3 regions of the Paenibacillus hexagrammi genome follow, and region 3 is predicted to be linked to each of the others. Evidence: riboswitches for the same ligand, from Rfam matches in the RefSeq annotation. Region 3 holds a riboswitch; each other region holds the start of a gene.
The links. Region 3 has a riboswitch for cyclic di-AMP ahead of L0M14_RS07285 (CAP domain-containing protein). Riboswitches for the same ligand answer to the same signal wherever they lie in the genome.
Positions count from the first base shown of each region.

Region 1: it holds a riboswitch for cyclic di-AMP, as region 3 does, so the genes downstream of both, L0M14_RS32150 (C40 family peptidase) here and L0M14_RS07285 (CAP domain-containing protein) in region 3, are expected to answer to the same signal.
Region 2: it holds a riboswitch for cyclic di-AMP, as region 3 does, so the genes downstream of both, L0M14_RS21960 (KamA family radical SAM protein) here and L0M14_RS07285 (CAP domain-containing protein) in region 3, are expected to answer to the same signal.

Region 1 is NZ_CP090978.1:6,479,209-6,489,726, forward strand. It holds partial or broken gene L0M14_RS29800 (MDR family MFS transporter) at 1-227, shown strand, start outside; gene L0M14_RS29805 (MerR family transcriptional regulator) at 375-1,130, opposite strand; gene L0M14_RS29810 (PilZ domain-containing protein) at 1,301-1,870, shown strand; gene L0M14_RS29815 (hypothetical protein) at 2,023-2,220, shown strand; gene L0M14_RS29820 (cryptochrome/photolyase family protein) at 2,318-3,688, opposite strand; partial or broken gene L0M14_RS32150 (C40 family peptidase) at 3,777-4,165, opposite strand; cyclic di-AMP (ydaO/yuaA leader) riboswitch at 4,254-4,393, opposite strand; gene L0M14_RS29830 (hypothetical protein) at 4,583-5,401, opposite strand; gene L0M14_RS29835 (M1 family metallopeptidase) at 5,417-7,426, opposite strand; gene L0M14_RS29840 (YwhD family protein) at 7,700-8,191, shown strand; gene L0M14_RS29845 (transglycosylase domain-containing protein) at 8,344-10,440, opposite strand.
Region 2 is NZ_CP090978.1:4,845,784-4,856,301, reverse strand. It holds gene ectB (diaminobutyrate--2-oxoglutarate transaminase) at 1-1,271, shown strand, start outside; gene L0M14_RS21975 (ectoine synthase) at 1,287-1,667, shown strand; gene thpD (ectoine hydroxylase) at 1,692-2,600, shown strand; gene L0M14_RS21965 (DUF2179 domain-containing protein) at 2,700-3,215, shown strand; cyclic di-AMP (ydaO/yuaA leader) riboswitch at 3,261-3,401, shown strand; gene L0M14_RS21960 (KamA family radical SAM protein) at 3,708-4,898, shown strand; gene L0M14_RS21955 (hypothetical protein) at 4,933-5,469, opposite strand; partial or broken gene L0M14_RS21945 (chromate transporter) at 5,740-6,341, shown strand; gene L0M14_RS21940 (chromate transporter) at 6,365-6,895, shown strand; gene L0M14_RS21935 (Crp/Fnr family transcriptional regulator) at 6,913-7,623, shown strand; gene L0M14_RS21930 (hypothetical protein) at 7,771-8,166, shown strand; gene L0M14_RS21925 (sporulation protein YunB) at 8,163-8,570, shown strand; gene L0M14_RS21920 (M23 family metallopeptidase) at 8,597-9,634, opposite strand; gene larC (nickel pincer cofactor biosynthesis protein LarC2) at 9,764-10,246, shown strand; gene larC (nickel pincer cofactor biosynthesis protein LarC) at 10,274-10,518, opposite strand, start outside.
Region 3 is NZ_CP090978.1:1,709,013-1,719,530, reverse strand. It holds gene L0M14_RS07330 (helix-turn-helix domain-containing protein) at 1-336, shown strand, start outside; gene L0M14_RS07325 (LacI family DNA-binding transcriptional regulator) at 352-1,395, opposite strand; gene L0M14_RS07320 (ROK family protein) at 1,497-2,411, shown strand; gene manA (mannose-6-phosphate isomerase, class I) at 2,434-3,375, shown strand; gene L0M14_RS07310 (LysE family transporter) at 3,540-4,166, shown strand; gene L0M14_RS07305 (amino acid permease) at 4,169-5,536, opposite strand; gene L0M14_RS07300 (ribonuclease J) at 5,567-7,237, opposite strand; gene L0M14_RS07295 (hypothetical protein) at 7,413-7,718, opposite strand; gene L0M14_RS07290 (hypothetical protein) at 7,897-8,184, shown strand; cyclic di-AMP (ydaO/yuaA leader) riboswitch at 8,676-8,814, shown strand; gene L0M14_RS07285 (CAP domain-containing protein) at 8,821-9,468, shown strand; gene L0M14_RS07280 (FixH family protein) at 9,639-10,073, shown strand; gene L0M14_RS07275 (sulfite exporter TauE/SafE family protein) at 10,077-10,518, opposite strand, start outside.

The DNA.
Region 1 (10,518 bases), 1.8 Mb from region 3:
CAGGGGCTGAACGTAAGCGACCCGCATGCACTGCTGGATCCGGCAACCCGAAGCCAAATTCCTGCGGAGGTGCTGCGTCTCATCACAGGTGGACTGTCGTCCTCCATTGCACTTACCTTTGCTTGGGGGTTATCCCGGCCGTGCTGGCACTGGCAGCAGCGTTCCTGATGGGCCGGGAGAAGTTCGATCCGGCTGCCGAAACGGAAGGCTACGCAGCATCACATTAAGGAAGCTGCCAAAATAGAAGGCTGCGCAGTGTCACGCTAATGAAAAAATAAGCCCTTGCAGACTGGCGTATCAGCCGGGTGCAAGGGCTTTAATTTACTTTTGAGCGCTGCAGTTGATATCATCGACACCCCTGACGGCGAAATCGATTATCCCTGTGAAGCGGCAGCATAAGCTTCAGCCGCCATGCACAGATAATACGAGAGTCCGGTCTGCTGGTCCTCCAGCATCCGCTGGTGAAAGTCGTCGCCGAGAAAGAATCGTGTCTGCACGGCAAAATCCGCCGGGCTCGACGCGTGGCCATGGCTGCTTAGGAACGACAGATGTTCCCCGATCAACAAGCGTACTTCTTCACTGTCATGCTTGCTGCCTTCAAGAAGATGCTTCTTCATTGAATTCATAAATCGAACGGCTTCGGCAGCCTGCTCGTTCATCTCGGCTGTATCGATCGTAACGTTTTCCAATAGATCGTAATCGTAAGTCTCCTTTACATACTGCCGCTGCTCCGCCAACGCGTCGTTCCATTCTTCCTCCGTATCGAAGCCCTTAAACATAGATGAATGTTCCATAGTTTCCTCCTTGATCTCACAGGCAATTGACTCTTCCAGTGTCAGAATGAACCGTTCCAGCCGCTGCTTTCGGCTTTCCAACAGCTTTTTCTGACTGCTCAGAATAGTTAATCGGTCAGGCTCCACTTCTAACAGTACCTTGACCTGCTCTAATGGGAACTCCAGCTCCCTATAGAATAAAATTTGTTGAAGTCTTTCAAGCTCTGCAGCTCCGTACAGCCTATATCCTGCATCACTGATCTCGCGTGGGATTAGGAGGCCGATTTTGTGATAATGATGCAGTGTTTTGATGGTTACGTGAGACAAGGCGGATAGCTGTTTAACGGTGTACAGCATGCGGATCCACTCCTTTCTATACTGAGTGTAAAGGCTCCTCTAAGGGGAGGGTCAAGAGGCGAGTTTAACCAAATAGGCCATCTACGACTTTTCTCGCAGAACCATTCTAGCAGGAATGGGTCGCCTAGCGTCGAAATAAGTCAAAAAAATGGAAAGAGGTGTGAAATCCGATGTCCGCTAATCAGGTGATACTCATTAATCAGAACTTTGAAGTGAGCGGGGAAGTGATTGTATTCGAAGATGAGTTAATGCGTGTACAGGTGACAGGAGAGCATCCGGTGAAACGAGCGGAGTATGTTCTGGCCATATACAAGGGTAAGCAGATTGAAAGCAAAGTCATCAGCGTCAAAGCGGATGAGATTAGCCTGCTAATTCCTCAGCTGCCGCAGGATTATTTTAGCGATCGCCGAAATTTCCCAAGGATTACGGTTGATTTTCCCGCCCTTCTTATCCAAACGGTCAAACAAAGTCATGGAGCAGAAGAAAACATTTTACCCATTCGTCTGCACGATTTAAGTCATAGAGGATTTAGCTTCACGATTGATCATGATCTTGATTTTATACCTGATACCGTAAGCCGCGTCATCGTACAGTCCGAGCAGCTGCCCATTTATTGTGATATTATAACGACCAATGAAATTGAACAATTCGGCCGTAAGCGGTACGGTGCAAGGATTCAGTTCATTCACTCCGATAATATCAGACTGCTCTATGGTTACATGTTTGCGAAGCAGGTATAAAGCGAAATTCAACATGGTAATCCAAAGTCTTCGCCAGAACAATAGAAGAGCCCAAAGAACCAGTCCTCAGTTAAAAAAGGGCTGGTTTTCTCGTTCTGTTAATATTGGTGTAAAATGGTAATTGGTACAACTGAAAGAGGAGGGTGAGCTCTATGCGGCTTCCGTACCGAATCGGCAGCATATTGGCTATGGGCTGGTTAATCTGGATGTTCTATGGCTATCAGCATTATGATGCTGTTTCGGAAGAATATGAGCTGTTTATGATTATTTTTCTAACTGCTGCGGGCTTATTTATTTTCCCTGCTTATTTTCTCGTCGTTTATATTTGCTATGCGGTGTTTAAAAGATGACGATCAGCATCATGAATATCGAGTAAACTGTGATGAACGCAGCGATTTGCAGCAAGCCAAGACGCTACTTCAATAAAATGAACATTACGATGAATGATCAGGCCTCGCCTGTAAAACTGTCATCTTTCCGCAAAATTCCTTTATACACCTCAATCGCAGCTGCTCTTGAGGCTTTCACATCCACAATCGCTTGCTTCATCGGCAGATGAATCTCTTTGTTGCTCAGCGCTGCCAGTTGAGGCAGCCATCTGCGAATATACTGTCCTGACGGATCATGAGTGGCCGACTGCGTGACCGGATTCATGATGCGAAAGTAGGGGGCGGCATCGAAGCCTAGCGAAGCGCACCATAACCAACCGCCCCGGTTCAGCGTGTTGTCGTAATCGCTGAGCTTGTAGCGGAAATACTGCTCGCCGAGTGTAAACGGACACAGTAGATTCTTGGTCAAGAACATAGCCGTGACCATGCGCAGCCTGTTCGGCATATGTCCGGTCTCATTCAATTCCGTCATCGCTGCGTCAATAATCGGAATCCCAGTCTCTCCCTTGCGCCAGCTCTCAAAATGTCGATCATCTAGGGACGACAGATCGTATTTCTTTTCGTATTTGAAAAAGTCACCATCATACACCGATTGATAGATATAAAAATCCCGCCAAGCCAGCTGTCTGAGCCAGGCAGCGGACTGCTCATGCTCAAGAAGCTTCTCATACACATGGCGAATCGAGATGGCGCCTGTATTGATAGCTGCGCTGAGTGAGCTGGTACCGTCATAGGCATAGTGGTCCCTGCGCTCCGCATAGAAAGGCAGGTGGTCCTCGAGAAAGTCCCGCAGCCTCTCATTTGGATCATCAGGAGCCGTGAAAGTACCCAACTCGAAAGGCAAACGAAACGAATTCAAAACGTCTGCTCCGCCTTCGAAATCCATTAGACTGACAGTTTGCAGGTCCTTTAGGGAGAGCGGAGAAGAGGGGCGGTAGAACATCTGCAGATAGGCCGTCCATTTGCGGAAGAACGGAGTGTACACCTTGTATGGCTCGTTCTTTTGAGCAAATCTTTGAAAATCTGCAAGATCGGTCAAGGTATGATCGATAAGAGATGTCCATTTCACACCGTGGGCTTGGGCGACTTCCCGCAGCTTGCGGTCGCGCACGACGGCATAAGGCGTAAAGTCCTGATGAACAACGACCTCGTCAAAACGGGCTAGTCCCAACGCAAGGTCCATCACCTCCGTAGGCTCCCCGTAGACGATGTGAAGGATTTTGCCGGCCTCGGCGTATACAGTCTGCAGTCTTCTGACATAGCTCAAGAAGCAAACTCCGCTGTGCTCCGCATGCCGGTTGTTGCGCAGAAGATATGGATCCAGAATGAGCAGATGAACGGAAGGGTGCCCCCTGCGAACAGATAGTCGAATGCAGTCAGGTCCTCGATCCGTAAGTCTTTTCGATGTATGAACAATTTCATATGCCATGCCTCCAGAAAAAAGAATAAAAGCCCTGCGGGCTGCTCGAATTAGGAGCGAAGCTATGCCGGGGCTTTATTCGTTAGCAATCATTTAATTAATTGGATTCAGCAGTCAGCTGGTTGTAAATATCGTCCCAGAGTACACGGCGCGCAGATACATAACGCTTAGCATAATAGGACTCACTTAATTTGTTTTTCACTACACCGTCGTTGGTTGCGGCATGTACAAACTCACCGTCGCCAAGATAGATGCCTACGTGAGAAACACCGTCGCCTCCTGTGTTGAAAAAGACAAGATCGCCTTTGCGAAGGTCTTTTTGTCAACCCAGTAGCCTTCTTCGTCTTGTGCTTTAGAGCTATGAGGAAGGTCAATGCCGAATTGCGCGAACACGTAAGCGGTAAATCCGGAGCAATCAAAACCCTTTGTTGTCGTACCCGCGTACTTGTACGGAGTTCCGAGCAATCCGTCAACCGTTTCATCCATTGTGGATTGTGCTGCGAAAGCGCTTCCCTACACTCAAACTCAAACATAGAACAAGACTGAAAACGAGAGCAACAACCTTTTTCAACTGCTTGTCTCCTTCCGGTGCCTACGAGGTTAGCTGGAGGGTTCGGTTGAAGGTTCCCTATGATCCCTGTCTAGCAAGATCAATTCACCCGGAGTGGTTCCCCCGTTTCCCAAAATTAATCGGGAATTCGGCATGATTTGTTGGTTTTTTTTATCCTAATCCGAAGGATTCGTCATAAACATAAGAAATTCCTCCTTCCTATGCGCTATTCTATAAAAATATGTGTGAAACTTCTCAAAATAGACAAAAAAATAGCCCCTTTTTCAAGGGACCCGGCATTTTCGATGAATTTAGGCTGTTTTTGTACAGCATATGTGCCATTCTACTATCGATTAAGAGTTGTTTTTGGCTGACCAGAGATGATATTGAGAGGTTAATGCCCACATTTGAAGAAACATGTTGAACAAGGGGAATAGCTGATAAATCATCAGGGCAAGCAGTCCTGCCCAGATATAAGTTGCAGTGACGGTAACACCTGCCAATAGTCCCGAGCCGATGACAAGCAGCAGGGCGATAGTCACAATCGGCAGCAGATGGCGAAGGAAGGCGCCGATTGTGGCGATGATGCCGCTGCGCAGTGCCAGGGCAAACTGAACATGCATAAAGAGCAGGTGCAGAATAAAGCCGTAGGCGAGCAGTCCCCCTAGCCATGGCAGCATGGATAAGGCGGCACTCTCATAGGAGGTGCTGTGGGCATAGATGGATTGAACCTCCGGAATGAGCCAGATCAGAGGCAGCATGGTAAGTGCAACCCGGGCCGCATAACAGAGAAAGAACGATAAGGATAACTCTCTGATTCCTTTGAAAAATCGATAGCCCGCATTTTGTTCCGTATGTGTGATCGAATAATAAATGCCGGCATTGAGCATTGGTGTCAACAGCATGCGCACCCCGAGGAGGATGACGAGAGTCCAGAGATAGGAATAGCTTACGTCGGTTTTGAACAGCTGGAACTGCCCCTCGGCCAAGAACAGCTGCATCGCGAGCTTGGGCTGGCTGCTGCCGGGAAACCGGTGCATGAGCGGAACGAGAACAGATTGAACCATTTTGTAGAGAGCCATGCCCCAGCCCAACTGGTACAAGAACAGGACAATCACGGCGAAAGGCTGCTGCACGGCGGCCCGAAAGCCGGATTTCATATACGATGTCACGCGGCGTCCCCCTTTCTACCAAGCGACCCAGCCGAAGACCGTCTGCAGGAATTGAATGATGCCCAAATTCCAGCGGATTTTCCAAGTGGGGTCAACCTCAGTTAGCATAAAGTTATTGATATGTTTATTTTCCAGAACGAGCGAATAATTCGGATCAATCCTTACCCAGTCAATCGGTGAGGCGCCTGCAAGCTTATACTCGATGCTGCTTTCCGCTCCGCTCCAGGTTTTATCCAAAGTGCTGCCATCCTTAAAATGGAACTGAATCGGCACTTCCGGCGAATTGCCGCCGCGCTTCGAGATCAGCACCGTGCTTTCATAGCCAGAATTGCCATCTGCAAGTGAAGCGGGTGCAACATGAATCCGTTCGACAGAATAATCGGCCATCATACTGCCGTACACGTACTGGTTGAAGAATTCGTCCCACTTCGTCTTCGTAACGTCTTCGACGACGGCTTGGAAATCCCGTGTAGTCGGATGTTTGAACTCCCAACGTTGAAAATAAGTTGACATAATCTTATCCATCGTTTTCGTGCCGACCTGTTTCTCAATTGCTCTTAGTACAAGCTTGGCGCGCATGTAGACATTGTCCGCATATTCTTGATGGCCTCGGTATTCCCATGCATTCAGCTGCAGCGCGTTAGGCGAAGTAATGTAGCTGGCTTCTACAGGAAGGTTAGACGACACGCCATACTCGCTTTCCATCAGCTTATCTTCGGCATAGGACGTGAAGCCTTCGTCGAGCCAAGCCTCCTCGAATTCATTAGATGCCACCAGTCCGTAGAAGAATTGGTGCCCGATTTCGTGAACGACGACCCTCTCGAGTTCGAGGTCCGGCTTGCTGTCTTTGGCGCCCCATGCGGTGACGAGCGTTGGATATTCCATGCCGCCTGCTCCGTTGCCGTCTTCCGGAGGAACGACGATGGACAGCGTACTGTAAGGATAAGCGCCGTACCACTGACTGTAACGGGCGAGTGCTTTCTTAGCTGCATACATATAGCGGTCCTTCAAGTCCTGCTGCTTCGGATCGAGATACAGCTTGATCTTCACACCGGGCACTTGCGCCGCCGAGAAGGGCTCTTCGACATAAACGAAGTGTGGGGAAGCGGACCAAGCGAAATCATGTACGTCATCGGCGTAGAATTGGTACGTTTTCGTGTTGTTCTCCGTTACAGGAGTTTTGACAGGGAAGCCGGTTGCAGCCACGGTATAAGTGGAGGGTACTTTAATGACGACATCATAGATGCCAAAATCGGAATAAAATTCAGAATTCCCATGATATTGATGTAAATTCCAACCCTCGGTCTGCCGGCCCCTCGTTCCTGCCGGCTCATAGACAGCTACCTTGGGGAACCACTGGCCTGCCATCACGAAGTCGCCGCCGTCTGCATAACCCATACGTGCGAAAACTTCAGGAAGCTTGACCAGAAAATCCGTGGTTAAAGTAACCTGTTCACCGGGACCTACGGCTTTGGGGAGAGGCACCTTCAGCAAAGTCTGATCGTCTTTATTGCCGTCATCGGGCTGCACGAACTCCATGCGTTTGCTGAGGTCGGTGCCGTCCAAAGTCTGCAGAGATAACAGCTGCATGCTGCCTAAGCTGTCTGTCGTTGCTTCATCCTGCCGCAGCTTGCCGCCGGACTCCTTCATAAAGGTAGAATTCTTGGAGGCGAATGCATTCGGATACAAGTGCAAATACAGCTCTTGTACAGGTGCGGAGCCCGGATTTTCCCACGTAAACGTTTGCTGCCCTTTCAGCTGCTTGGTGTCCGGCATATACTCCACGTTAATGTGGTACTCCGCTACACGATAGCTGAGCGGTTTGGGCGCAGGCTTCTCCAGTGGTTTGGCAGACTCAAGCTGTCTGGTGTCCGGCGCAGGAGGGGCTGTAGGCTCCTCGAGTGCGGCCGGCAGGGCGGGCTTTAGTGCGGATGGCAGAAGAGATTCAGACAGCAGAACGGCGCCTGCTGCAAACAGCATGACGAACATCCACTGTACCTTGCGGTTTTTGAATACGTTACTCATGATATTCACCCCGTTGACAAGCATCTACAGCATGTATATGTAAGGGGGACGAGGATTATTTCTTTGAACGTGAATTTGTTGGACAAAATCGGTGGGAGCCTGGCAGCGCTGAAGAATTGACTGCCGCATCTTTACGGCATCTAGAACGAACGATGCACAGACACGTAAGGGCAGGCCCTTGCACCGGTGTATCCGGTACACCTTGTTCTTGCCTGTGACTTTGGCTACAATAAAGCAAGAGTTATGATGAAGAGAAAGGCGGGAGCTGTTCCTATGGAAAATGAAAAGAAAAAGCTTGCTTTGAATATAGTAAATTCAAAAACGAATCATAAGGGGTTCGGCGCAGGAGCCATCGATCTGAGCAATGTATCGAGTATCATTATCGATGGCGATGAGGCTTATTTGGATATGGGGGCCCTTCATGCCAAGAGTAAGGTAGAGAAGGGGATTAAATTCTCTATGGATAAAGCCGAAGTGCCAAACGGACGCACCTGCTGGATTGTCTGGGTAGCGGTGGATCGGACAGAAACGGGGGCATTTTATGCGGGGTTAACCGCTTGTGAAATGCTCGTGGACACGGAAGCGAGACGCGGATGGAAGATTCTTGCCGACCATGTGAACAAGATGGATTACGCGATGAAACGCCGTGTAATCGTGGACGGTCTTAACGAAACGGAGAAAAAAGCGCTTCGTGACGCACTCATCGCACATAACGAAGAATGGTGGAACCGCTCGGACGATACCCTCAAGGATGCGCTTTCATAAGGTGGAAAATAAATATGTACATTATGTGTCATCCATTGTGACCATAAGATGAACCGAGTATACTAATCAATAGTGTATGTTGCACCATATACTAGGACAGCAAAAAAAGGCAGACTAAGACGCGCTTAGTTCTGCCTTTTTGTGTTTCCCATTTATTCGTTCCACCAGCGTTTGAGATCATTCCACCAAGAGCTGTTCTTTTCTTCTACGCCTGGCTGAGGGCTGCTGCTCGGTGTTTCTTTTGCAGGCTTACCTGTGCAATAAGTGGTTGGTTCCGTACCGGACAGAAACGCCTCCATGACGGAATCCGGGCAATCTTCATTCGCCAACTTGCCCGATGCCGGATTAATATACGCAGTTGTTACGCCTTCGGGGATCGGGAACAGTTTAGGTGGGATTGCCTGAAGCGATTGTTCCGTAAACTCGGCAAAAATCGGGGAGGCTAGATGGGATTCCACGATGCTGATATCCCGATCCTTGTCATAACCCACCCATACGGCGGTCGTCAGCTCCGGCGTGAAGCCGACCATCCAGGCGTCGGTATCCGTCGTGCCTGTTTTCCCGGCAATCGGACGTTTGATCGTACTAGCCACCCGATTTCCCGTGCCGCCTTCTTCAAATACACTTTCCATGAGATTCGTTAAAACATAACTTACAGCAGGATCGATCACTTTTTCAGACTGCGGCTTCGCTTCATATAAAATGGTTCCGTTCGCATCTTCAATACGTTCGATGGCGGTTGTCTTAAAGTGCACGCCTTGGTTGGCAATTGTGCCGAAGGCGGATGCCATTTCAAGCGGGCTGACCGGGAACGACCCAAGCGCCAAAGAAGGCAGAGGCTTCATCGGACTATCGATGCCAAGCTTGCGGGCAAGGTCGATGACTTTGCTTGGGCCGACATCAAGGATCGTGTGCACGGCATAGATGTTATCCGATTTGGAAATCGCCTGCCGCATATCGATATTGGCGTTGACATATTGATCGTTAAAGTTCCGTGGCGTGTACGTCTGTCTGCCCTCGTCATAGGTAAAGACAGTCGGTTCGCTCTTCACCTGAGTAACTGGTGTATATCCGTTCTGCAGAGCCACTGTATACACAATCGGTTTAAAAGAGGACCCCGGCTGCCGTGTATTCGAGAGCACCCGGTTGAATTGATTTTCCGCGTAATCGCGTCCTCCCACCATCGCTTTAATCGCACCTGTTCTAGGATCGATGGCCACCAGGGCTGCCTGGATGTCCGGATATTTTTCCAGCTGCTTCTTCACGACGTCCTCCGCAATCTTCTGCGAATTCATATCGAGTGTGGTGTAGATTTTAATACCGCCTTCATCAAACTGCTCCTCGCTGATTCCCAATTGCTCTGTAGCGATCGAACGCACATAATCCCGGAAATATGGCGCTACGGCAGGCTTTTTCTCCGTTAGAGGTTGAATGGTCAACTTCTCTTTAGCCGCCTGGTCCGCTGCTTCTTGTGTAATGAAGCCGCTGTTCACCATCGTTTGGAGCACAACCTTTTGCCGGTCCATCGCATTTTGCAGATCATAATAAGGTGAATAGTAACGGGGGCCTTTGGGCACACCGGCAATCATGGCGCTTTCCGCGAGAGTCAGCTCACTAGCGTGCTTGCCAAAGAACAGCTCGGATGCCGTTTCAATGCCATAGGTGGAATGCCCGTAATAAATTTGATTCAAATAGTTATCAAGGATCTGGTCCTTGGATAGCTTCATCTCCATCTCTACAGCATAGACGGTTTCCTTCAGCTTACGGGACCAAGTTCGGTCATGATTCAGATACAAATTCCTGGCTAATTGCTGGGTAATGGTACCTGCGCCCTGAATTTTGGCCATATGCTGAATGTTCACGATCGCAGCCCGGGCTACAGCTTTGAGATCCACGCCAAAATGGCTGTAAAAGTGCTGATCCTCCACAGCTAAAGTAGCCTTAATTAGATAAGGTGAAATGTCCTTGAGCGACACCACCTGCCGATTTTGTCCCGAGTAGAACGTATCGATCAGCTCTCCATGCGCGTCGTACATCTGCGAGGTTTGGAGCATTTTCGTTGCCGGAAGCGTCTGTGCGCGCAAATACAGCAGTCCTCCGGCTGCTAGAACTAACATAAGAATAAAGGCGGAAAACATAAAGGCGAACATCTTCTTGATACGGCGCATCCATCGGACGGAAGGCAAATCTTCTTTATCTTTGGGCGGAGCGGGTACGCCTGCTGACGACGGACGTTTCTGTTCAGTCATTCCTTACACCCCTTTCGTTCATGCCAAGCTTCTATTAGCAGTATGGAAAAGCTTGCCTCCTCGTATTCAAACAAATGT
Region 2 (10,518 bases), 3.1 Mb from region 3:
CGTCTTTACATGTATTTGATACGTTGGAATCCGAGGTAAGAAGCTACTGCCGATCGTTTCCAACGGTCTTTTCCAGAGCGAAGGGCTATAAGCTGTGGGATACGGCAGGAAATGAATATATCGATTTCTTTGCCGGGGCCGGGGCGTTAAATTACGGCCACAATAACACCGCTTTGAAGCAAAAGCTCGTTCAATACATTCAGAATGACGGTGTTTCTCACAGCTTGGATATGGCGACTGAAGCGAAAGAACAATTCCTGGAGCGGTTTCAAAAAGTCATTCTACAGCCTAGGGGCTTATCCTATAAAGTACAGTTTCCGGGGCCAACAGGAGCCAATTCCGTGGAAAGCGCCTTGAAGCTGGCTCGGAAGGTAACAGGCAGATCAACGGTTGTTGGATTTACCAACGCCTTCCATGGCATGACCTTGGGCGCATTGTCTGTGACAGGTAATAAATTCAAGCGCAGAGGCGCAGGTGTTCCGCTTCATCACTCGGTTTCCATGCCGTATGATGGTTACCTTGGCAGCGACGTGGATACCATTACGTATCTGGAAAGCTGCATTGCGGACACGGGCAGCGGAATATCGCTGCCGGCGGCGGTTATCGTAGAGACGATTCAAGGCGAAGGCGGCATCAACGAGGCCAGCATCGGATGGCTTCAACGTCTCGAGAAGCTGTGTAAAGCGAGCGGCATTCTGCTTATTGTCGATGACGTACAGATGGGCTGCGGCCGGACGGGAACGTTCTTCAGCTTCGAGCAGGCGGGAATCAAGCCTGATATTATCTGCCTTTCGAAATCAATAGGCGGCTACGGTTTGCCGATGGCCCTAACCTTGATCGCACCTGAGCTGGATATTTGGGAGCCGGGCGAGCATAACGGAACGTTCAGAGGCAACAATCTGGCTTTCATTACGGCAGCGGAAGCACTTCGTTACTGGGAGTCGGAGCAATTTACTAATGAAATTATGGCCAAAGGAGACATTCTCCGCAGCAAATTGCTGGAAATCACCAAATCCTTCCCAGAGCTGCAGGGTGAGGTTAGAGGCCGAGGCCTTATGCAAGGAATCGCCTTTGGCATCAGCGGACTGGCAGAACGGATCTGCGAGCGCGTTTTCTCCAAGGGGCTAATCATGGAGACATCCGGTACGGACAGCGAGGTCGCCAAGATTATGCCGCCGCTTGTCATTGATGAAGAGGGCCTAAGGAAAGGTCTTGACATATTGGAGCAGAGCGTAAAAGAAATCGCTCATGAAATGAAAGAACAGAAATAAGGGAGGACACGATTCATGATTGTTAGAAATCTGCGCGACATCGCTGGAACCGAGCATGATGTCGATACCGAGAACTGGAGCAGCGTTCGTCTTCTGGTTAAGAAGGACGGAGTTGGATTCTCTTTACATGAGACGATCATTAAGCCGGAAACAGAATCCACGTTTTGGTATAAAAACCACGTCGAGGCTGTGTACTGCACAGAAGGGGAAGGCGAGGTTGAGGTGCTGGAAACGGGAGTCGTTTATCCGATCCAGGCAGGAACCTTGTACGTGCTGAACGGCCACGAGAAGCATACCCTTCGAGCCAAGACGCAAATGCGCATGGTCTGTGTGTTTAACCCGCCTTGTTCGGGAAATGAAGTTCATGATGAAGAAGGTACGTATCCGTTAGACTAATTATGATGGAAAGGGGCAATTGCCATGACTACGAAAGGTCAAGTTATATTGAACACTTCCAACACTACCCATGATATTTATCCTTCCCGGGTTTTTAAAGAGCCAAGACTGCTGACAAGGCAAGACCCGGTTGTATACACCACAGCTCTTCACACCTCTGAAATTAACGAAGAGCAGCTCGCTTTTTACGACAAAAACGGTTATTTGTTCCTTGATTCCTTCTTCGATGAAGCTCAGGTTCAGCAGTGGCGGGAAGAAATGGGCCTGCTCTGGGCGGAGAGCAAAACGTCGGATCGCCCCGAGGTCATTCGTGAGCCTAGCAGCGATGAAATTCGCTCCATTTTTGCGGTGCATCGGGATCATGAGGTGTTCAAAGGAATTGCCGAGCACCCGAGGATTCAAGCGATTATTCAGCAAATTTTGGGAAGCGAAGCGTACGTCCACCAGTCCCGCATTAACTTCAAGCAAGGTTTCACGGGTAAAGAGTTCTACTGGCACTCTGACTTTGAAACCTGGCATGTAGAAGATGGTATGCCTCGAATGAGAGCGCTCAGCTGCTCCATTGCGCTGGAGGACAATACGCCCAACAACGGACCGCTAATGGTAGTTCCAGGTTCGCATCGCACGTTCGTATCCTGCGTTGGTGAAACGCCGGACGACAATTTCAAGTCATCGCTCCGCCGCCAGGAATATGGAGTTCCGGATCGAGACAGCTTAACATATCTGGTGCAGCAGGGTGGAATTACCGCTCCTGTAGGGAATGCGGGCTCCATCGTTCTGTTCGACTGCAATCTGATGCACGGCTCTAACAGCAACATCACGCCGCTGCCAAGAAGCAATGTATTTATTGTCTACAACAGTGTGCATAATAAATTGGCGGAGCCGTATTCAGGTCAGAATCCGAGACCGGATTACATCGCTACTCGTTCGTAAAATATTTTGCTCGGCGCTGTCAAAGCGTCTTGTGCCTTCACATGAAGGGTCCGCCTGTCTTGTCGGGCGGGCCTTCATTTCCAGGAAGGGGAGGACAACTTGCTTACGATCTTGGCCAGTATTTTAGCGATTCAGATTGTGTACGTTTCCTGTTTTACCTTGAGAATGCTTCTGACGTTGAAGGGTGAAACTTACACGGCGGCTGCACTTAGTATGCTGGAAATCATCATTTATGTAATTGGCTTGAATTTGGTTTTAAAATATCTCGACCAGCCTGCATGTTTGATCGTTTATGCCGTAGGCTACGGTCTTGGTGTGCTGACAGGCTCTTGGATTGAAGAGAGATTAGCGCTCGGCTACATATCCGTGAAAGTCATTACCGATGAGGTTCATAATTATATGGCGGCATTTTTGCGTAGGCAAGGCTTTGGTGTAACTTCTTGGATTGGTTGGGGGCGTGACGGCGAGCGTCTTATGTTGGAGGTTCTGGCAAAGCGGAAAAGTGAAAAATATTTGTACGACTGTATCCTGGCTGTTGATCCTAAGGCATTTGTGGTGACGATGGAGTCCAAGCGGCTCAACGGCGGCTTCTGGCTGAAATCAACGCGCAGATAGCGGAACGTTCTGCTGTCGTTGACAAAGAGGAGGAACATTATGTAAACTATGACTACGCTTAATTTCCAGTTCTTGAATTGGAAAGCGGGGGAACCAATTTTTAGGGGCGAATCATGCATGCTTCATGTAGGGAACCATCTTTCCCGAGCCCGACAGCTAACCTCGTCAGCAGTGGATGGGTCGTAACAGCATAAGTGAGCCTATGCGTTTTGTTGACCCGTACATCGGGTTTTTTGTGTCTACAGGGCCCGATTATAGCGGATAAAAGGAGTGATTCAGCTTCTTGATCCAGCTATGGCGGGTCATTTTTTTATGTTTATACACCGGCTTATTTATGCAGGCCTTGAAGCTCTGGGAACAGAGACAGACCGGAAGAAGAAGCCAGACAAACCGAAGGAAGGAGGAAGAGAGCAAGCAGCTGCACAATCCGCTTCTTTTCCATTCATACTGTGGTCTGTTAAGCGTACTATCGACCTGCCAAGGAGGACTCGTATGCCGCAACCTAAGTATATTACCGATATCGATAAAATTATGGAAATTCCTGAGCATGAGCGAACGAAGCTGAAACAGATTACCGAGAAATTCGTGTTTCGAGTGAACGATTATTATTTACGATTGATCGACTGGAACGATCCCCATGATCCGATCAAGAAGCTAGTCATTCCCAATGAAGGCGAGCTGTCTGAGTATGGGCGGTGGGATGCATCCGATGAGGATACGAATTATGTCGTACCGGGCTGCCAGCATAAGTACCGGACGACAGCACTGCTGATCGTTTCAGAAGTGTGCGGCGCCTACTGCAGGTATTGCTTCCGCAAGCGCTTGTTCCGCAATGATGTGAATGAAGCGACGTCTGATGTCGATGCGGGCTTGAATTATATTGCGGAGCATCCCGAAATCAATAATGTGCTGCTAACTGGCGGAGATAGCTTGATTCTAGGCACAGCCCGGTTAGAGAAGATCTTCCATAGGCTGCGTGAAATTGATCATGTGAAAATTATCCGTCTGGGCTCTAAAATACCCGTTTTCAATCCGATGCGGATCTATGAGGATGAGAAGCTGCTTGAAGTGATTCGGAATCATTCCAGCGCTGACAAACGGATCTATGTCATGGCGCATATCAATCATCCGCGTGAAATTACGGCTGAAGCGAAGAAAGCCTTCGAAGCTCTGCATCAAGCTGGAGCCATAGTCGTCAATCAAACCCCTGTGCTGAAGGGCATTAATGACCGCCCTGAGGTGCTGGCCGAGCTGCTGGATAAGCTGTCCTGGGCCGGTGTAACCCCGTATTACTTCTTTATTAACCGTCCGGTTGCGGGCAACAGGGACTTTGTCCTGCCGCTTGCAGAGGTGTACCGTTTGGTTGAGGAAGCCAAGGCTCGCACATCGGGTCTAGGCAAAAGGGTGCGTTTGTCCATGAGCCATACCTCCGGCAAGATTGAGATTTTGGCGATTGAGGATGGCAAGGCCTACTTGAAATATCATCAATCCCGTGATGATCAGTACGGCAAGTTTATGATTTTGGATTGCCCTGATGACGCCGCATGGTTTGACGATCTTCCGGGAAGCGAGCAGTATTGGGAGAAACCGGTCAAGAAGACCAACGATATTATATCCGTTAACGAGCTTCCCGCAATGCCTCAGCTTGCTGTTAGAAGCCAGCGAAATGTTTCATGTTCATAGTGTGCTGACCAGCTCTGGGAGCTGGTTTTTTGTTTTAGTGGGAGTGTTGTTTTTGCACGGCTGCGATCTTATCAGTAATTGCTTTTACCAAGAGAAAGAGAAGTATGTAGATGGGAAAGGAATATAAGTATTCCCAAGCATAAAGCTGATAGATATCCCAAACGGATGCGAGCGGCTCCAAAATAAAGGAGAAAAAGGCGCTCAAACAAATTGCGGCCCCCAGAAATAACAGCCAATTCGTGAATAATTGATAAATCATCATGGAGAATATGGCAATCGACCAATCAATACAAATAATCCGCGGTCCCCAGGGCAGCAGCATGCTGGGATAATCCCACAGCTGAAGCTCGCCTCCCAAAGAGTCAGCTATTAGAGATGCTATAAATATGCATGAGCCAAAGAAGACAATGGCAAGCAGACGGATTCGGTCTACAGCCATGACCCAGACCAAAGTCAGCACCGCCGTAAACAGCAGCAGCAAAAGCCACTGCCACGAGAGAAACACATGTTGATACCAGTACACCCACCTGGCGTCGCTTAAAGCAGTTTGTAGTTCGTTAAGTTCATTCATCGATTAATCTCATTTCATAGAAGAATCAGTCCTTATTATATAGAATTATTTCCAATGAACGGTTATTTCATCCAAAGCAATCCCAATAGATCAAGATACTCTATTATCATTCAAACTAATTAGGACGATAAGCATTTATGAATTCAAAAACCGGGCTAACTTTATTCCAGAATGAAATAAAGCTGCTATAATAGAACTATATAATAGCAATATGGGGAAAAGGAGAGTGAGAAACGCGTGAATAGGTTTAAGGAACGATTTCATAAGCTTATGCTTATTTTCTGGGTATTCTGCCGGATTGGTCCCACCACATTTGGCGGAGGCTACGCCATGATACCGGTCATCGAACGCGAAATTGTGAAAAAAGAAACTGGATGGAAGCAGCCGAAATGGGGAATTTGATTTCAGTTGCAGGCTCCGCGCCAGGAGGCGTTGGTGTCAATGCTGCGGCTTTCATCGGATACCGACTCTCCGGCATCAGCGGGGCAATCCTTGCTGTAATCGGCATCACGCTGCCGACTCTTGTCATTGTTTCGGCGCTAAGTCTTGTCTATTCCCATATCCATACGCTTCCTAAAGTTATGGCTGCTCTTAAAGGCATTCATGCCGGTATTATTGCGCTTATTCTTATTGCCGCTTACCGAATGGCCAAAGCTTCTTTCATGGATAAAACCACCGTGGCAATCGGGATTGCATCGCTCGGATTGCTTCTTGCAACATCGATTCATCCTATTATTATCATTGCACTGGGGATTGCAGCAGGTCTTTTGACGGGAGTTATTAAATCCTTGATGGGTATCGCCATGTATAAAGAAAAAGCGAACAAAACGGGAGCCAAGACTGAGCTTGTGTTTCCTGAGTATTACATTTAATTTAGAGAGCAGGAGGGAGCGAGATGTGGCAATTATTCGCCATCTTTTTTAAAATCGGCTGCATCTCATTCGGAGGCGGATACGCCGTCATTCCCGTCATTGAGCATGAGACTTTGCTGCATGGCTGGATGGATACCGCAAGATTTCAAGAAGTGGTCTCGTTAGCCGGTATGGCACCGGGCCCCATTGCTACCAATACGGCTACATTAATTGGTTATGAGACAGGAGGCATCGGAGGGGCAATCCTGTCTACATTCGGAATGGTGCTGCCATCGCTGCTAATTATCGTCCTACTGGCTGCTTTTTTTCAAAAAGTGCATGAGCATCGCTTCGTGAAAAACTCATTTTACGGATTAAAACCGGTCGTTACCGGTTTCATCGCATATGCAGCTCTTCATTTTGGTTTGGGTTCTGGTTGGGCGGATGCTCTGTCGTGGACAACAATTGGCACTTTGTTGATCTGCGGCGCTTCGGTGTACGGCGTGTTAAAGCATAATTTGCACCCTTTTGCTGTTATTGTTGCATCGGGGCTTGCCGGCATCATTTTATTTTAATTCGAGAAGGAAGCGAGTTGTATAAAGAAGACATGATGGAAGTAAATAAAAGGGTCATCGATGCTGTCCGTGAGATTCCCATGCTTCATGATCTGGATGAGCAGGAGCTGCAAATGATTGCGGAGATCTCCATGATCCGCTTCTTTCCTGCGAAAACAACGGTGTTTATGGAAGGGGAGGAGAGGCACTCCGTATTTTTTATCCTTCGAGGCGTCGTCAAAGTGCACAAAATCGATATGCAGGGGAACGAATATATCGTCTCTTTTCTGACGGAAGGGGAGATGTTCCCGCATGCAGGACTGTTCGAAACGGCGCCTTATCCAGGTACGGCGGAAGCGGGGGAGGATTCGGAGCTGGTCGTCATTCCGATCAAGGATTTTGAACGTATTATTCTGAGCCATCCGGTTCTGGCTATCAAGATTATGCGTCTGATGGGACAAAAAATCAGAGAGCTTCAATCCAAGCTCCAGGAACTCAGCAAAAGCGATGTGAACTATCGTCTGAGCGCACTGCTGCTTCGCCTTGCTGACGGATATGGACAACCTACGGAGAAAGGAGTTTCCGTTCAAATACGTTTGACCCATTCAGATATGGCGAAGATGGTCGGAACCACACGTGAAACAGTCAGCCGGTACTTGAACAAGCTGAAGAAAGACGGCATATTGACCATTAATCAGGGAGAGCTTCTCATTATCAACCGGCAGTCGCTGGAACTAATGATGGAATAGCTCATAGAGGAATACAAGGGAGCCACATGTTGTATGGCAACAGCTTTCCGTTCACTTGACAGGGTGGCCGTGAACACGGTCAGCCTTCTTTTTGTCTCCGTTTTGCATAAGGTGGTAGTATGACAAGCGGGGCAAGGAGGGGATCGAATGCTGCGAAGACGACGATGGAGAAGCCGGCCGACAGCCAAAGCCAGCCGCAAGAAGGTGCTGCTGATTGTGCTTCTCATCCTTGTCTTGTTTGTTGTCCAATCATTTATGTACGTTGAGCGCAATTTGCGCCCACCGCTAATGAATCTGGCCAAAGTGCGCATTAAGCAAATTGCTACGGAGGCGATTAATAGCGCAATTGCCGACCATGTGGCCAAGAATGCTAACGCTGAACAGCTCATTGACTGGAAACTGGACAGTAACGGGAAAATTACAGGCTTCATGCTGAACTATGCGGAGCATATGCGCATCACAGGAGATACGGTCAATGCCGTAAGGGGGAGCTTAACAATCTCCAAAGCGTATCGGAGCACATCCCGCTGGGGCAGGCGTTGAATAGTGCCATTCTCGCATCCTTTGGACCGGAAATTCCGATCAAATTGCTGCCTGTAGGCAACGTGAAGGTCGATCTGAGCACACGATCGCAAAATGCCGGCATCAATATGGTACTATTTGAAGTGTATGTGCATATCATCGCCGAAGTTTCTGTCATTATTCCCTTTGATTCGGATACCGAAATCGTCGAAACGGAAATTCCGATTTCGTATTCGCTAGTCGTTGGGGATGTACCTATGTATTATTTTGACAACAAGGGCAATCCTGTCGGAGACGCTAAAGACTCAGCTGCTGCACCAAGCTTATCGATACCTTCACTGCCGCAAACAAGCACAACCACGGTTCCTAAGGCCGATGTGCCTGTAACGACGGAAGAGAAGAAACAAACGGAGCCGGCTCCGTAGAGCCGGCTTCTATTTCTCTGTGTGAGCTATTTGCTTTTTCTACGGGCAGATTCTTCGCGTTCCCACCTGCGCAGAGAGGGATAAGGGTCGAAGCTCCACTCCGTAAGGCCGTTGTCGCGGTACATGCCGAAGTGCAGATGGGGCGGGAATTTGCCGGAAGTTCCGGGCTTGCCGTAGCCGGAGCTGCCAACCCAGCCGAGTGTTTGTCCGGGCTTTACGACATCCCCCTCCTTAATGCCTTTTTGGAACCCGGAAAGATGTGCGTAATAATGATAGATATTATCGAGATCCCGAATTCCGATTCTCCAGCCTCCATAAGGGTTCCAGCCTTTGATTTCTATGATGCCGTAACAAGTGCTGCGGACGGGTACCCCGTGCCGGGCAAACAGGTCGGTGCCCTCATGAATCCTGTAGCCTCCCCAACCTCGGCTAGCTCCCCAAGTGCTCCTGTACGAATAATCCGCTTGAATCGGAAGGGGGAAGGCGTGCTCGGACAAATCGAGTGTGCCGAAGGCTTGGTAAATGCGGGCAAATTGCTTGATCCTCTGGACACTTCGGGTATTCTGATAGTAGTTCCACAAACCGATGTCTATATCGTCCTCCCTGATGCCCTCCTTGCTCATAATCGCTGTCATTGCAGCGAGCACATCCAAGTCGTTGTCGCGGTCCGCTATGTTGTCGCCTGAACCGTCGCGTCCATATCCATGAAACAAAGTGATAGACTTCGGATTGTTATCCTGCTGATCGGGATTTAACAATCCGCTCCAGTCCGACTCCGTAAAATACATGTGAAGCAGTCCTTGCCGTTGAGGTCTTTTTCTGGCTGTATTTATCGTGCGCTCATATTGATCCACAGCCGCTAAATACGTCCACGGAATACCTGTCACGGTTTCTGTTTTCTCAAACAATTCCATTCGCTGCACCGCTGCTTGCTTGTGATTTTTGACTGATGCGGGCACGGCTTCGTTATTGGTTGCATGTGCGCGGACACTGCCCAAATCTGGTTCTGCTGTAAGAAGGAAGCTGAGTAAGAGAACCCGAGGCCAAATTTGTCTGCTTTTCATCCCTACCATCCTTCCTGAAATCTTCATGGTTAGGATGCGCCCTCCATGGAATTTTTATCCCAGGCGTTTGCCTGTTGATTCCTTAGGCATGTATATTTGGTATGATGCGAGTACGAGGAGGGAACTGTCATGTTCAATCATAGAGAGGAGCATGTCGATAAGGACTTGCTGCTCATTCAGGCAAATCTGGACGATATGAATCCGGAGTGGGTGTCTTACATCATGGACAAGCTGTTTGAGTGTGGAGCTAATGATGTCTATGTCATTCCGATCATTATGAAAAAAGGCAGACCGGGCATTATGCTGAACGTCTTAATTGATGCCGCGAAGCAGGATTCCGTAGAAGAAATTATTTTCTCCGAAACAACGACGCTTGGTATTCGTTATTTGCATGCTTCCTGCCATCGCTTGGCTAGGGAGTTCAAGCAGGTCAGTACCCAATGGGGCCCGATGACGGTCAAAGTTGGCTACCATCAAGGTAAGCTTGTACAATATGCTCCTGAGTTTAAAGAATGCGAGCAAGTGGCGAAGCAGTTTGGCGTGCCCTTAAAGCTGGTATATGATGAAGTAAGAAAACAATTTATGTTGGAAATGAAGAACGCCTCTTCCTGATAGACAGGAGAGGCGTTCCTTGTGATGCTAGTGGTTATGTGAGTGCCCATGTGCATGATCGTGATCATGCTCGTGATCGTGCCGGTGCTCATGTGAATGACCGTGAGCGTGTTCGTGACCATGATCGTGCTCGTGTGAGTGATTGTGATCATGCTCGTCATCGTGCCGGTGCTCATGTGAATGACCGTGAGCGTGCTCGTGTCCATGATCGTGCTCATGCGAATGGCTGTGGTCATGCCCGTGTCCGTGATCGTGCTCATGCGAGTGATTGT
Region 3 (10,518 bases):
ATTCATTACATACATCGAAATTATCAGGAAGAATTATCGCTTTCCGAGTTGGCCGAACAATTCTCCATGAGTGTGTCTCGAATCAGCGAAGTAATTAAACAAACGACAGGTCAAAGCTTTGTCTATTTTCTTCATGATCTACGGCTGCGTCATGCTTGCAGCTTGCTTGCTTCCACCGATATGAGCGTGGCCGAAATCGCGCTAGAAGTAGGCTATGGCTCCTACAAAACGTTTTCGCGTATTTTTCGGGAAATCAAAGGCGTTGTCCCCAAGGACTATCGGAAGCAAAAGAGGGACGATTCTACGTCCCTCAGGCATTCTATAAAGCAGGGTTGATTCCATGGCCCTTTGTCATACCAATGTTTTCACTGAGCTCCGTGCGATCAATGAGACTGGCACGTACCATCTCATATTGGGCGGAGCCTCTTTCCGTCCGGTTTCCATCTGGAGCCACCTAGCCGCAGCTTCGCACATTCCGTTCTTATCGACCTTCATCGTTGTCAGCGGCGGTTCAGAGGATGCCGACATGTCCAACCCGTCAAAACCGATAACGGAAATATCCTCCGGCACCCGGATCTGACGAGTTTGCAGCTCTGTCATGAGCAGTAGTGCAATTCGATCATTTCCGCACAAGAAGGCCGTTGGAAGGTGCCCGCACGTATCCAGAAAATGCCTGATTTCTTCCTCTGTGTGGTGAAATCCTTTCGACTCCAGCAAACAGCACGATTCATCTACCATTACGCTCTGTTCGCTAAGAGCTTTCCAAAAGCCGAACCAACGCTCCTCATGACTAGTCGTCAGATGAACCGGACCGATAAAGCCGATTCTCCGGTGACATTGATCAAGCAGGTACTGGGCCGCCGTATAGGCCCCCTCTACATTAGCTGAAGTAACAGCCGGTCCGGGAACGCTGCGATAGAAAGAATCGAACATAAGCAAGCTACTCCACTTCTGTTGGACCAGCCTTGCGTACTCCTCCCTCACAATTCCGAAGAGAATAACGCGATCAAAGTTAATGGAGTGAGTCAGCTCGGGTAGGAACAGGCTCTGTTCCATCTGTAGGCTGATTCTTTGGATAACAGCGCTGAAGCCTTGGTCCCTAAGCTTTTGCTCCAATCCCCATATCAAATCATGATAAAACAAAAAGTGCTCATTATCTTCATAGCTCATAATTCGCTCCGGCACAAGAATCAATACCGCGCTATGCTCTTGCTTGCCGGTTAAGTCCTGTCCGATGTGCTTGTCATAGCCGAGCTCTTCTGCAGCTTGCAGCACCTGCTGCCTCAACTCTTCGCTCACGCCTTTTCGGTTCGAAAGCGCTAAGGAAACGGCATTCTTCGATATGCCCAAGTACTGAGCAATGTCCTGCATAGAGACTTTTTTGGGCCTCGCCATGTTGTTCAAATCCTTCCACCTATGCTACAATTATTGTAACTTGACATTATTCATTTTATCAAGTTTTGTCAAGTAACCATATGACTCTGGAGGGAACATCCTTGAAATTAGCGATTGGCATTGATATAGGCGGAACAAAGACAGCAATTGGAATCGTTGATGAGCAGGGCACCATAGCTGCTAAACACACGATCAAGACCGATTTAAGCATCTCTCCTCCCCAAATGGTGGAGCAGATAGCAGCTGCAGTGAAAGAACTGCTGCACCAACATTCGATTGAAGATTCATCCATACTCGGCATCGGTATTGGCGCACCTGGACCGCTTGATCCTGCAGGAGGCCGGATCACATGCCCTCCTAACCTGCCAGGCTGGCAGGATTTCCCGCTTGTGAAGGAGCTCGAGCGGCATCTGCCCTATCCGATCCGTATGGAAAATGATGCAACCGCAGCTACACTTGCGGAAAAATGGATCGGAGCCGCGAAGGATAGCCATCATTTTGTGTTCGTCACGATCAGCACGGGGATTGGTTCGGGCATCTACTTGCACGGCAAGCTTTTGACAGGAGCTAGCGGGAATGCCGGCGACGCCGGGCATATGGTCATTGATCCTTCTGCCGGCCGCTGTGTATGCGGACAGCTTGGCTGCTGGGAATGGGTAGCGTCAGGTACCGCCATCGCCAGACAGGCTTCTGAGTTCCTTGGCAGAACCGTCACTTCCAAAGAAGTGTTTGATCTTGCCAATGAAGGTGACCAAAATATGGTTGAATTAGTAGACAAATTGTATCAATATATAGGCATGGGCTGTGTATCGCTGATTAACATTCTCGATCCCGATACCATCGTTATTGGCGGAGGTGTCTCACAAGTTGGAGAACCGCTATTTCAAGCTGTCAGATCCTATGTATCAGCACATGCGCTTAACCCAGGCGGACGCCATACACGAATCGTTCCGGCTCAGCTGCAAACAGATGCAGGACTTGTCGGAGCAGCAGCGCTTGTTCATGTGAACTATTAATTACATATTGGAGGAACTATCGATGCAACCCATTTTTTTGAAGCCTGTTTTTAAAGACCGTATTTGGGGAGGTACGAAGCTTCGCGACCTGTACGGCTATGAGATCCCTTCCGAGCAAACAGGTGAGTGCTGGGCCGTATCCGCCCATCCGAATGGTCAGAGCGTAGTCGTAAATGGCGAATACGCTGGAACGATGCTAGGAGATCTATGGGAGAAACATCCCAAGCTGTTCGGCTCCAACGCCGCTAAATTCCCGCTGCTGACCAAAATCCTCGATGCTTCGGACGATCTATCCGTTCAAGTTCATCCTGAGGACGCTTATGCGATGGCGAACGAGAACGGCGAGCTAGGCAAAACAGAATGCTGGTACATTGTGGACGCTGAGCCCGGCGCGGAAATCATTTATGGGCATAAAGCCGCGACGAAAGAGCAGCTCACAACGATGATTCAACAGGGCCAATGGGACGAGCTGCTGGAGCGTGTTCCGGTGAAGGCCGGCGATTTCTTCTATGTGCCGAGCGGAACCATCCATGCCCTGGGCAAAGGCATTGTTGTGCTGGAGACACAACAAAGCTCCGATACAACCTACCGGGTTTATGATTACGACCGCCGGGATGCCGAAGGCAACCTCCGCGAGCTGCACCTGGACAAAGCGATTGAGGTCACGACTGTTCCTCACGCTTCGGCAACCACCGAGTACCGCACAGATTCAGTTGGACAGACGCAGGTTGTCACCTATGTGTCCAATTCCTTCTTTACAGTTCAGAAATGGAACGTGGACGGACCTTCTTCATTTGAAGCGCCTGCCAAGTTCACCATCTTCAGCGTGCTGTCCGGTGAAGGCAAATTGATAGCCGGTCAAGTTTCATATGAACTGACAAAAGGCGATCACTTCCTATTACCTCTTGGATTTGAAGCTTTCCAATTAGACGGAACGCTTGAGCTTATCGTTTCTCACGAATAAATATGAAATGCGCAGCGCGGATGCGGGCTACTAACCCCAGCCAATGCTGCGCATTTTTAAATGCTGGTTACTGACAGATGAAAGTATCGTTCAGATAGCATACAAGCTGTCCCTTCTGAATATCTTGTTCATGACTTTATCTTGCCGAATAGGAGAGCATGAACATGCATACCATCTTCAGCTTTATGTTTCTTGGCTTGTCGCTCGCGGCTCCAATCGGCCCCATTAATGCCGCGCAGCTGGACAAAGGAATAAGGAAGGGCTTTACACATGCTTGGCTGCTTGGCTTAGGGGCCATGTGTGCGGATGCCCTGCTCATGCTTTTGATTTATTTCGGTGTTATTCATTTTCTAACTACGCCGTTCATGAAGACATTTCTATGGTTATTTGGGTGCTTTGTTCTCATGTATGCCGGAATTGAAAGTTTACTGAAAGCCGGAAAAATGACCACGTTGAGTACTCAAAGTGATGAAACGCCGCTGAAATCGTTTGTTGTCGGTTTTGCTATGGCGATATCAAGCCCTTTAACCATACTTTTCTGGTTAGGGATCTACGGATCGGTTTTGGCTGATATGACCACAGATCTGAACAAACCTGACATATTCCTTCATACAGCAGCTATGTTCCTAGGCATCTTGATTTGGGACATGATCATGTCTTCTCTAGCCAGTACATTTCGAAGGTTTTTGACACCGAAAGCATTAACGATCATTTCAATCGTATCGGGGATGTCTTTGATTACATTTGGCCTCCATTTCGGCAAAGAAGCATTTCTTTTGATCATTAGTTAGCTTTACACCTCATCTTTGCTCTTTTTTGGATGAAGCTTGGAACTGCTCCTCGGAGTGAATTCCAGGCTTATTACCATTGCATTATTTTTGCGAACAAGCTCTACGATGAAGGTCAGAACGCCAATGATCCCTATAAAAAGAAGACTGATCCAGAATCCTGGACGACTTGTAGGATGAAAACATGTTCCCCCTACTGCAGCAAGGATGAGACCCATTCCTAGAAATCTTTTGATTTTCCCCCAAACCGATAAATCCAGAAGCCTTCCCGAAGATAATAATATAAACAGCCAGTTATAAAGCAGCATGATCCCGGCTGCAGTCGTTATGTACTCAAAAAGCTCTTCCGGCAGCAGTAACGCCATGAAGACTGAGGAGGATATCCCTATTGACGTAAGCCCGATTGCAGGCAGCGGAACCTTACGCTTCCCCTTTGTCTTCCTTGCAAAAATACCGGGAGCATCTTGATCCTCGGCCAAAGTGACCATTATAGTTGTCACTGCAAACAAGGAAGCAACCATGGTAGAGAAGCCGGCAACAATGAGGATTGCATTAAAAATATGCGGGACTAGGGGAATTTGATAGCTGTTTAATGCGATCTGAAACGGACTGTCCTTCCCATTCATCTGATCAATCGGAACCAGAGTTAACACCAGCACCAACGAAGCAATATAGATCAAGGTTAATAGCAAAAGCATGATTTTCCCTGATTTTGGCGCCTCCTGAGGATTCTTCAACCTTGTCGCCATAAGTCCCATGATTTCAATGCCGCCGAAGGCATAGAAGGCATAGATGAACGAGGACCAAGTTCCGAGTCCGCCGCCAGGAAACATCACACGAGAGGTGGCCGGGAACCTAGGCTCGGGAGCATTGCCTTTTAACCAACCGAATAACGCGGCTGCCGCGATAACCAGAAACATAACGATCGCCGATACTTTCACAACAGCAAACACATGCTCAGCTCTTTCAAAAGCCTTGGTACCAAGTAAAATAACGGTTATTCCTAAGATGGCATATCCTGCTGACAACAACCACATAGGCATGTTGGGAAGCCAGACTCTTGTAAATAAAGAAAGTGCAATTAATTGACTGCCCATGATAAGAAGCTCTGAACACCAATACACCCAACCGCTGCTGAAGCCGGCCCACCTGCCATATGCCTTTCTCGCATAAACCTGAAATGAGCCCTTCTGAGGATTCTTAGCCGTCATACGGGATAAAACATCAAAGACAATATAGGTCCCAAATGCCGCAAGTATAAATAGTAGAACGACCGAAGCACCGCCAACTTTTATGGCAATTCCAGAACCAAGAAAGTAGCCTGTTCCAATCGTACAAGCTACTCCAAAGAGTGACAGCTGCCACCATTTCATTGATCCCGTAGCGTTCCCTATCCGCCTCATTCAAACGTCCATCAGGATCGGCAGAATTACCGGTCTTCGGCCTGTCTGCTCGTACAAGAACCGGCCAAGCACCTCTTTGATGTTTATTTTTAGAGTGCTCCATTGGTTCACATTTTCTTGCAGAAGATCATTAATTTTGTTCGTAACCAACTCATTGGCTTTGTCTAATAATCCCTCGGATTCCCTAACATACACAAAGCCCCGCGAAATGATATCAGGACCTGACAGGATTTTATTATCACTAAGTGTCATGACCACGACTAAGATACCATCCTCCGACAAATGCTTCCTGTCCCGCAGCACAATGCTTCCTACATCGCCTATGCCAAAGCCGTCCACAAACGTATTACCCGTCGTAACTTTGCGGCTTTGGACAGCTGCTCCGTTTTCAATATCAAGAACGTCTCCATTATTCAAAATATAGATGTTCTTTGCGGAAACACCTACCGATTCGGCTAACAGACCATGCTGGTAGAGCATCCGGTACTCCCCATGAATGGGGATAAAATACGTTGGCTTCATTAGAGAAAGCATCAGCTTTAGCTCCTCTTGGCTGCCATGGCCCGAGACATGCATGCCTGTGGCGGAACCTGAGCCATAAATCACCTTGGCACCTAAACGAAACAGGTTATCGACGATCCGTGAGACGTTCCGCTCATTACCTGGAATAGGAGTTGCAGAGAGAATCACCGTATCGCCTTGTGATACGCCAAACTGTCGGTATGAGCCATTCGACAAACGGGACAAGGCGGCCATAGGCTCTCCTTGACTTCCTGTGCAAAGGACAGCAACCCTTTCTGGCGTTAACCGATTCACCTCAGCAGGCTCAATTAGCATACCGGGAGGAATTTGTATGTAACCAAGTTCGGTAGCGGTTTGTATGACGTTAATCATGCTTCTGCCTAGCAGCACTAACTTACGGTTCGTCATCTCCGCTGCATCAACAATCTGCTGAAGCCGGTTCACATTGGACGCGAAGGTTGAAATGAAAATTTTATTTTGCGCTTTGCGAAATGCTTCTGCAATATGCTCACCAACTACCCGCTCTGACGGTGTAAAGCCCGGGCGTTCAGCATTGGTGCTTTCTGAAAGCAGGGCAAGAACACCATTCTTGCCGATCTCGGCCATTTTATGCAAATCCGGATACTGCTTATTGACTGGACTGAGATCGAATTTAAAATCCCCCGTATGCACAACAGTACCTTCCGGAGTATGAAATACGACGCCTAGGCAGTCCGGTATACTGTGGTTGGTTTTGAAAAAGGTCGCCCGTACAGCTCCGAGTCTCAAGTCACTGTCGCCGTCGATTAAACTCATCTGAGCCGATACTCCCGCTTCTTTCATCTTGGCCGCGATTAAGCCCAGCGTCAGTCTAGTACCATAAATAGGCATGTTCAATTGTTTTAAAATATAAGGAATACCGCCAATGTGGTCTTCATGCCCATGTGTAACAATCATCCCTCTGACTTTATTTCTATGTTCAAGCAAATACGAAATATCCGGGACAATAAGATCGATGCCTAATAAACTTTCATCAGGAAATTTGGAACCGCAGTCGACAATGACGATATCATCTGCATATTGAATGACATACATATTTTTCCCAATTTCATTAATACCGCCAAGTCCTATGATAGACAGTTTCTTCGACAGTTTCTTTGAGCCACTCATGAAAAAGCCTCCCAGCTGACGATTTTCAATTATTTTGAGCGTTTATGCAGTTATTTATAAGGAAATTTATGAAGTCATTTCTTAGCGCTAAGCACGGATTTATGAAACTCATAATCCTACATGCCAAAGAAGCCTCTTGAAAGATGTTCAGGAGGCTTCTTGTTTACTCAGACGTCTAGATGGTTTCATCCAAATCCGGCTCATAGTAATCAATTTGATCCGGGAACGAATCCCGGGCAATCATTGCAGCTCCGCGGACCGAATCAAACCAAGCCGGTTCCTCCGCATTTTCCAGTTCCGAATCCGATCCCGGTTCCAATTCCATGGGGCTGTCTGCAGATGTTTCTCCAAATGCCGATTTGTCAGCCTTCAAGTGAAGGTCATTGTCGTTGTTTTCCATTGCGCTTGTCGAAGGGGTATTGGTTTCATTCGACAGTTGTTCCGCTAGGTCATGTGGCTCCAAAGATTGTTGTTCACTCATTGAATACTCCCCTTCCTATTCCAAACTATCGGTATTCTCTCCTAGTATTCTCAAATATTGAATCAAGATTCTATTTCAATCTTGGAAGGAAATGGTGAAAGAGCCCAACACCGATGCACGAGCTTGTTCATATGATATAAGGAGTCATAAACCTTCCCCTTGGAAGGAGGTGATTTCTATGTTAGTTACACTTACTGGTTGGATGCTTTACACGATGTGGGTGGTACTCGGGCTTATGGGCATCAAGTTCTTACTGGGTCTATATCGCTCAGTAAAAGCAAGCGAATTGCCTGATGGGCCAGTGCTTGGTTTCTTGCGAGACCTGCTGTACTATGTTTTCCCATTGTACATGCTGGCTGGCATGATGTCTCTCGATCCTACAGGATGGCTTCTTCTCATCGCTTACTATGTTGGAGGCGTTGGGGTTATCGTACACTATCTCAAAGACATCAAGAGCAAACTGTAAGCGCTTATCCTACAATCTAAACATTTACGTTAAACAAAGAAATGATAAAGAACTCTGGTCTGATGCAGACAGAGTTCTATTTGTTTACATCTTCTGGATGAAGGCAAGGATAAACGACTTCGTCGTCCTAAAAGGGCGAGCGCGTTTGTTAAGGTTGCTTATTAACGAAAGAAAAGGATCCCGGCTGGGACCCTTATCTTGTCGGCACATTAGTATCTTTACATAACCAGTTACTCGTTTACCTTTGGTAAATCTGCGTGTAAAACACGGTACGTGTCTTTAGCACATCCCCTCCAGCCTGCTATAACAGGTATGAAAGTCCTCTATGCAACGGTTGTATTTCGCTGAAAGCCTCCAACGGAACCACACCTCTCTGCTTGCCGACAAATATAGAATGCTCACTTTACAAAAAATTTATACATTTATTTTCATATGGAAAATTTTATTTGATGTCTTTACCGCGTTCGCCATGTTAAGATTGCCTCTCGAAAGACCAATACAGGCCAAAGCTTCTGAATGAAGAAGCGCGGGGGAACCATTCTTCTGGGGTAAAGCCGGTTATCCGGCCGGGTGATTGCTCTTTGACCCGAACCCGACAGCTAACCTCGCAGGCCAATAAAGAGAGGATGTTGATCCATGCGTTTTAAAAAATCCCTATTAAGCGGTATTCTTGCAGTTGGGACGATTATTGGTGCTGGCGCGGCTTCCGCGGCCACTTACACAGTGACCGATCATGATACCATGTATCTGATTTCGAAGAGTCAAGGAATTAGCTTGACTTCACTCATTCAAGTCAATCCACAAGTTAAGAATCCAAATAACATCTGGAAGGGCATGGTGCTGAATCTTCCTCAGAAGGCTGTAACCACTGCGCCGCAGACAGCACCTAGCACTCCGGCAGCTTCGACTGCCACATCCGCCTTTGCAAGCCAAGTTGTTACACTTGTCAATCAGGAAAGAGCAAAAGCAGGACTGAAGCCTTTAACGAGCGATACTGCACTTGCGGCAATGGCACTTGATAAAGCAAAGGACATGTACAATAACCATTATTTTGATCATACATCGCCGACGTACGGTTCACCTTTCGATATGATGACCTCTTACGGTATTCGTTACACGTATGCGGGAGAGAATATCGCCATGGGTCAAAAGACTCCGCAGGACGTTATGACTGCTTGGATGAACAGTGCGGGACATCGACAAAATATATTAAGTCCGAACTATACGAAAATCGGTGCAGCCTATTACAATGGCGAATGGGTACAGGAATTTATCGCAAACTAAATATAGCCTACAACCATGCAAAGCAGCCGGCTATTCGGCTGCTTTTTAACTTTTAAATAAAGGTGCTTGAACAGCCTCGCAGCTTTCGGAGAGGTCGTATTCATGATCCGCCTATGTTCCTGCATACATTCATTACAGATGTAATGACTCCAGCTGGAGGAGGAATACGGATGAGCATATTGAAAAAAAGCCCGTTCGCGATCATGTGTATCGTCGGCCTGATCTTCATGGCTGTGTACTTGATCATCGATCAGTCCGAAACAAGCAGCGCGGCCGGTAACGAGATAACGGCCGTCGAGCAGGCCGGCTATTCCATTGAGGTTTCGCTTGGTCGAGCTCCGGCTCAAATCCTTAAGAATAACGAGCTCCAGGTACACATCTCCGATGTACAGGGTAATCCCGTATCCCACGCAACGATTCATTTTCTATTAAAAATGCCGCATATGTTTTGCGGCACATTCGAGGGGACGGCCAGCCAAACAGAACCCGGAGCTTACCAGGGTAACGCTGTCCCTCTCATGGAAGGCGACTGGGAAGCACTCGTCGACATCGAGCTGAATGGTCAGACACTGCACGTCACACACCCGTTCAAAGCTGCCCGTTGACATTTACCACAGCCAGGGGTGAACGGATGGAATCCATCCGTTTGCCGCGAGTCCTCTTAGAATAGCCAGAATACCGATCACGGAAGCCATAAGCTGCCCGAGATAGGTAATTCGGCTGCGGAGCTTGTGCTTCATCATACCGGCGAGCGCCCCTGTCAGCGCTAATGCCGGTAGGGTGGACAAGCCGAATACCAGCATGATCAGCCCCCCATTCAGATAGCTTGCGCTCGCTACTGCATTGATTTCCATCGCGTACGTTAGGCCGCAAGGTATGAAGCCCATAAGGATTCCCGTAACAAATGTAGCCCAGAAGCTGGGGCTTGCCTTTAGCTTGATGAGCTGCGATCTGATCCCAGGTATACGATGCGGTCCCCACTCCGCTATCGGAATCGTATATTTACGGTAGGTCCACAGCAAAATAAAGATGCCTCCCAGCAAGCTGGCC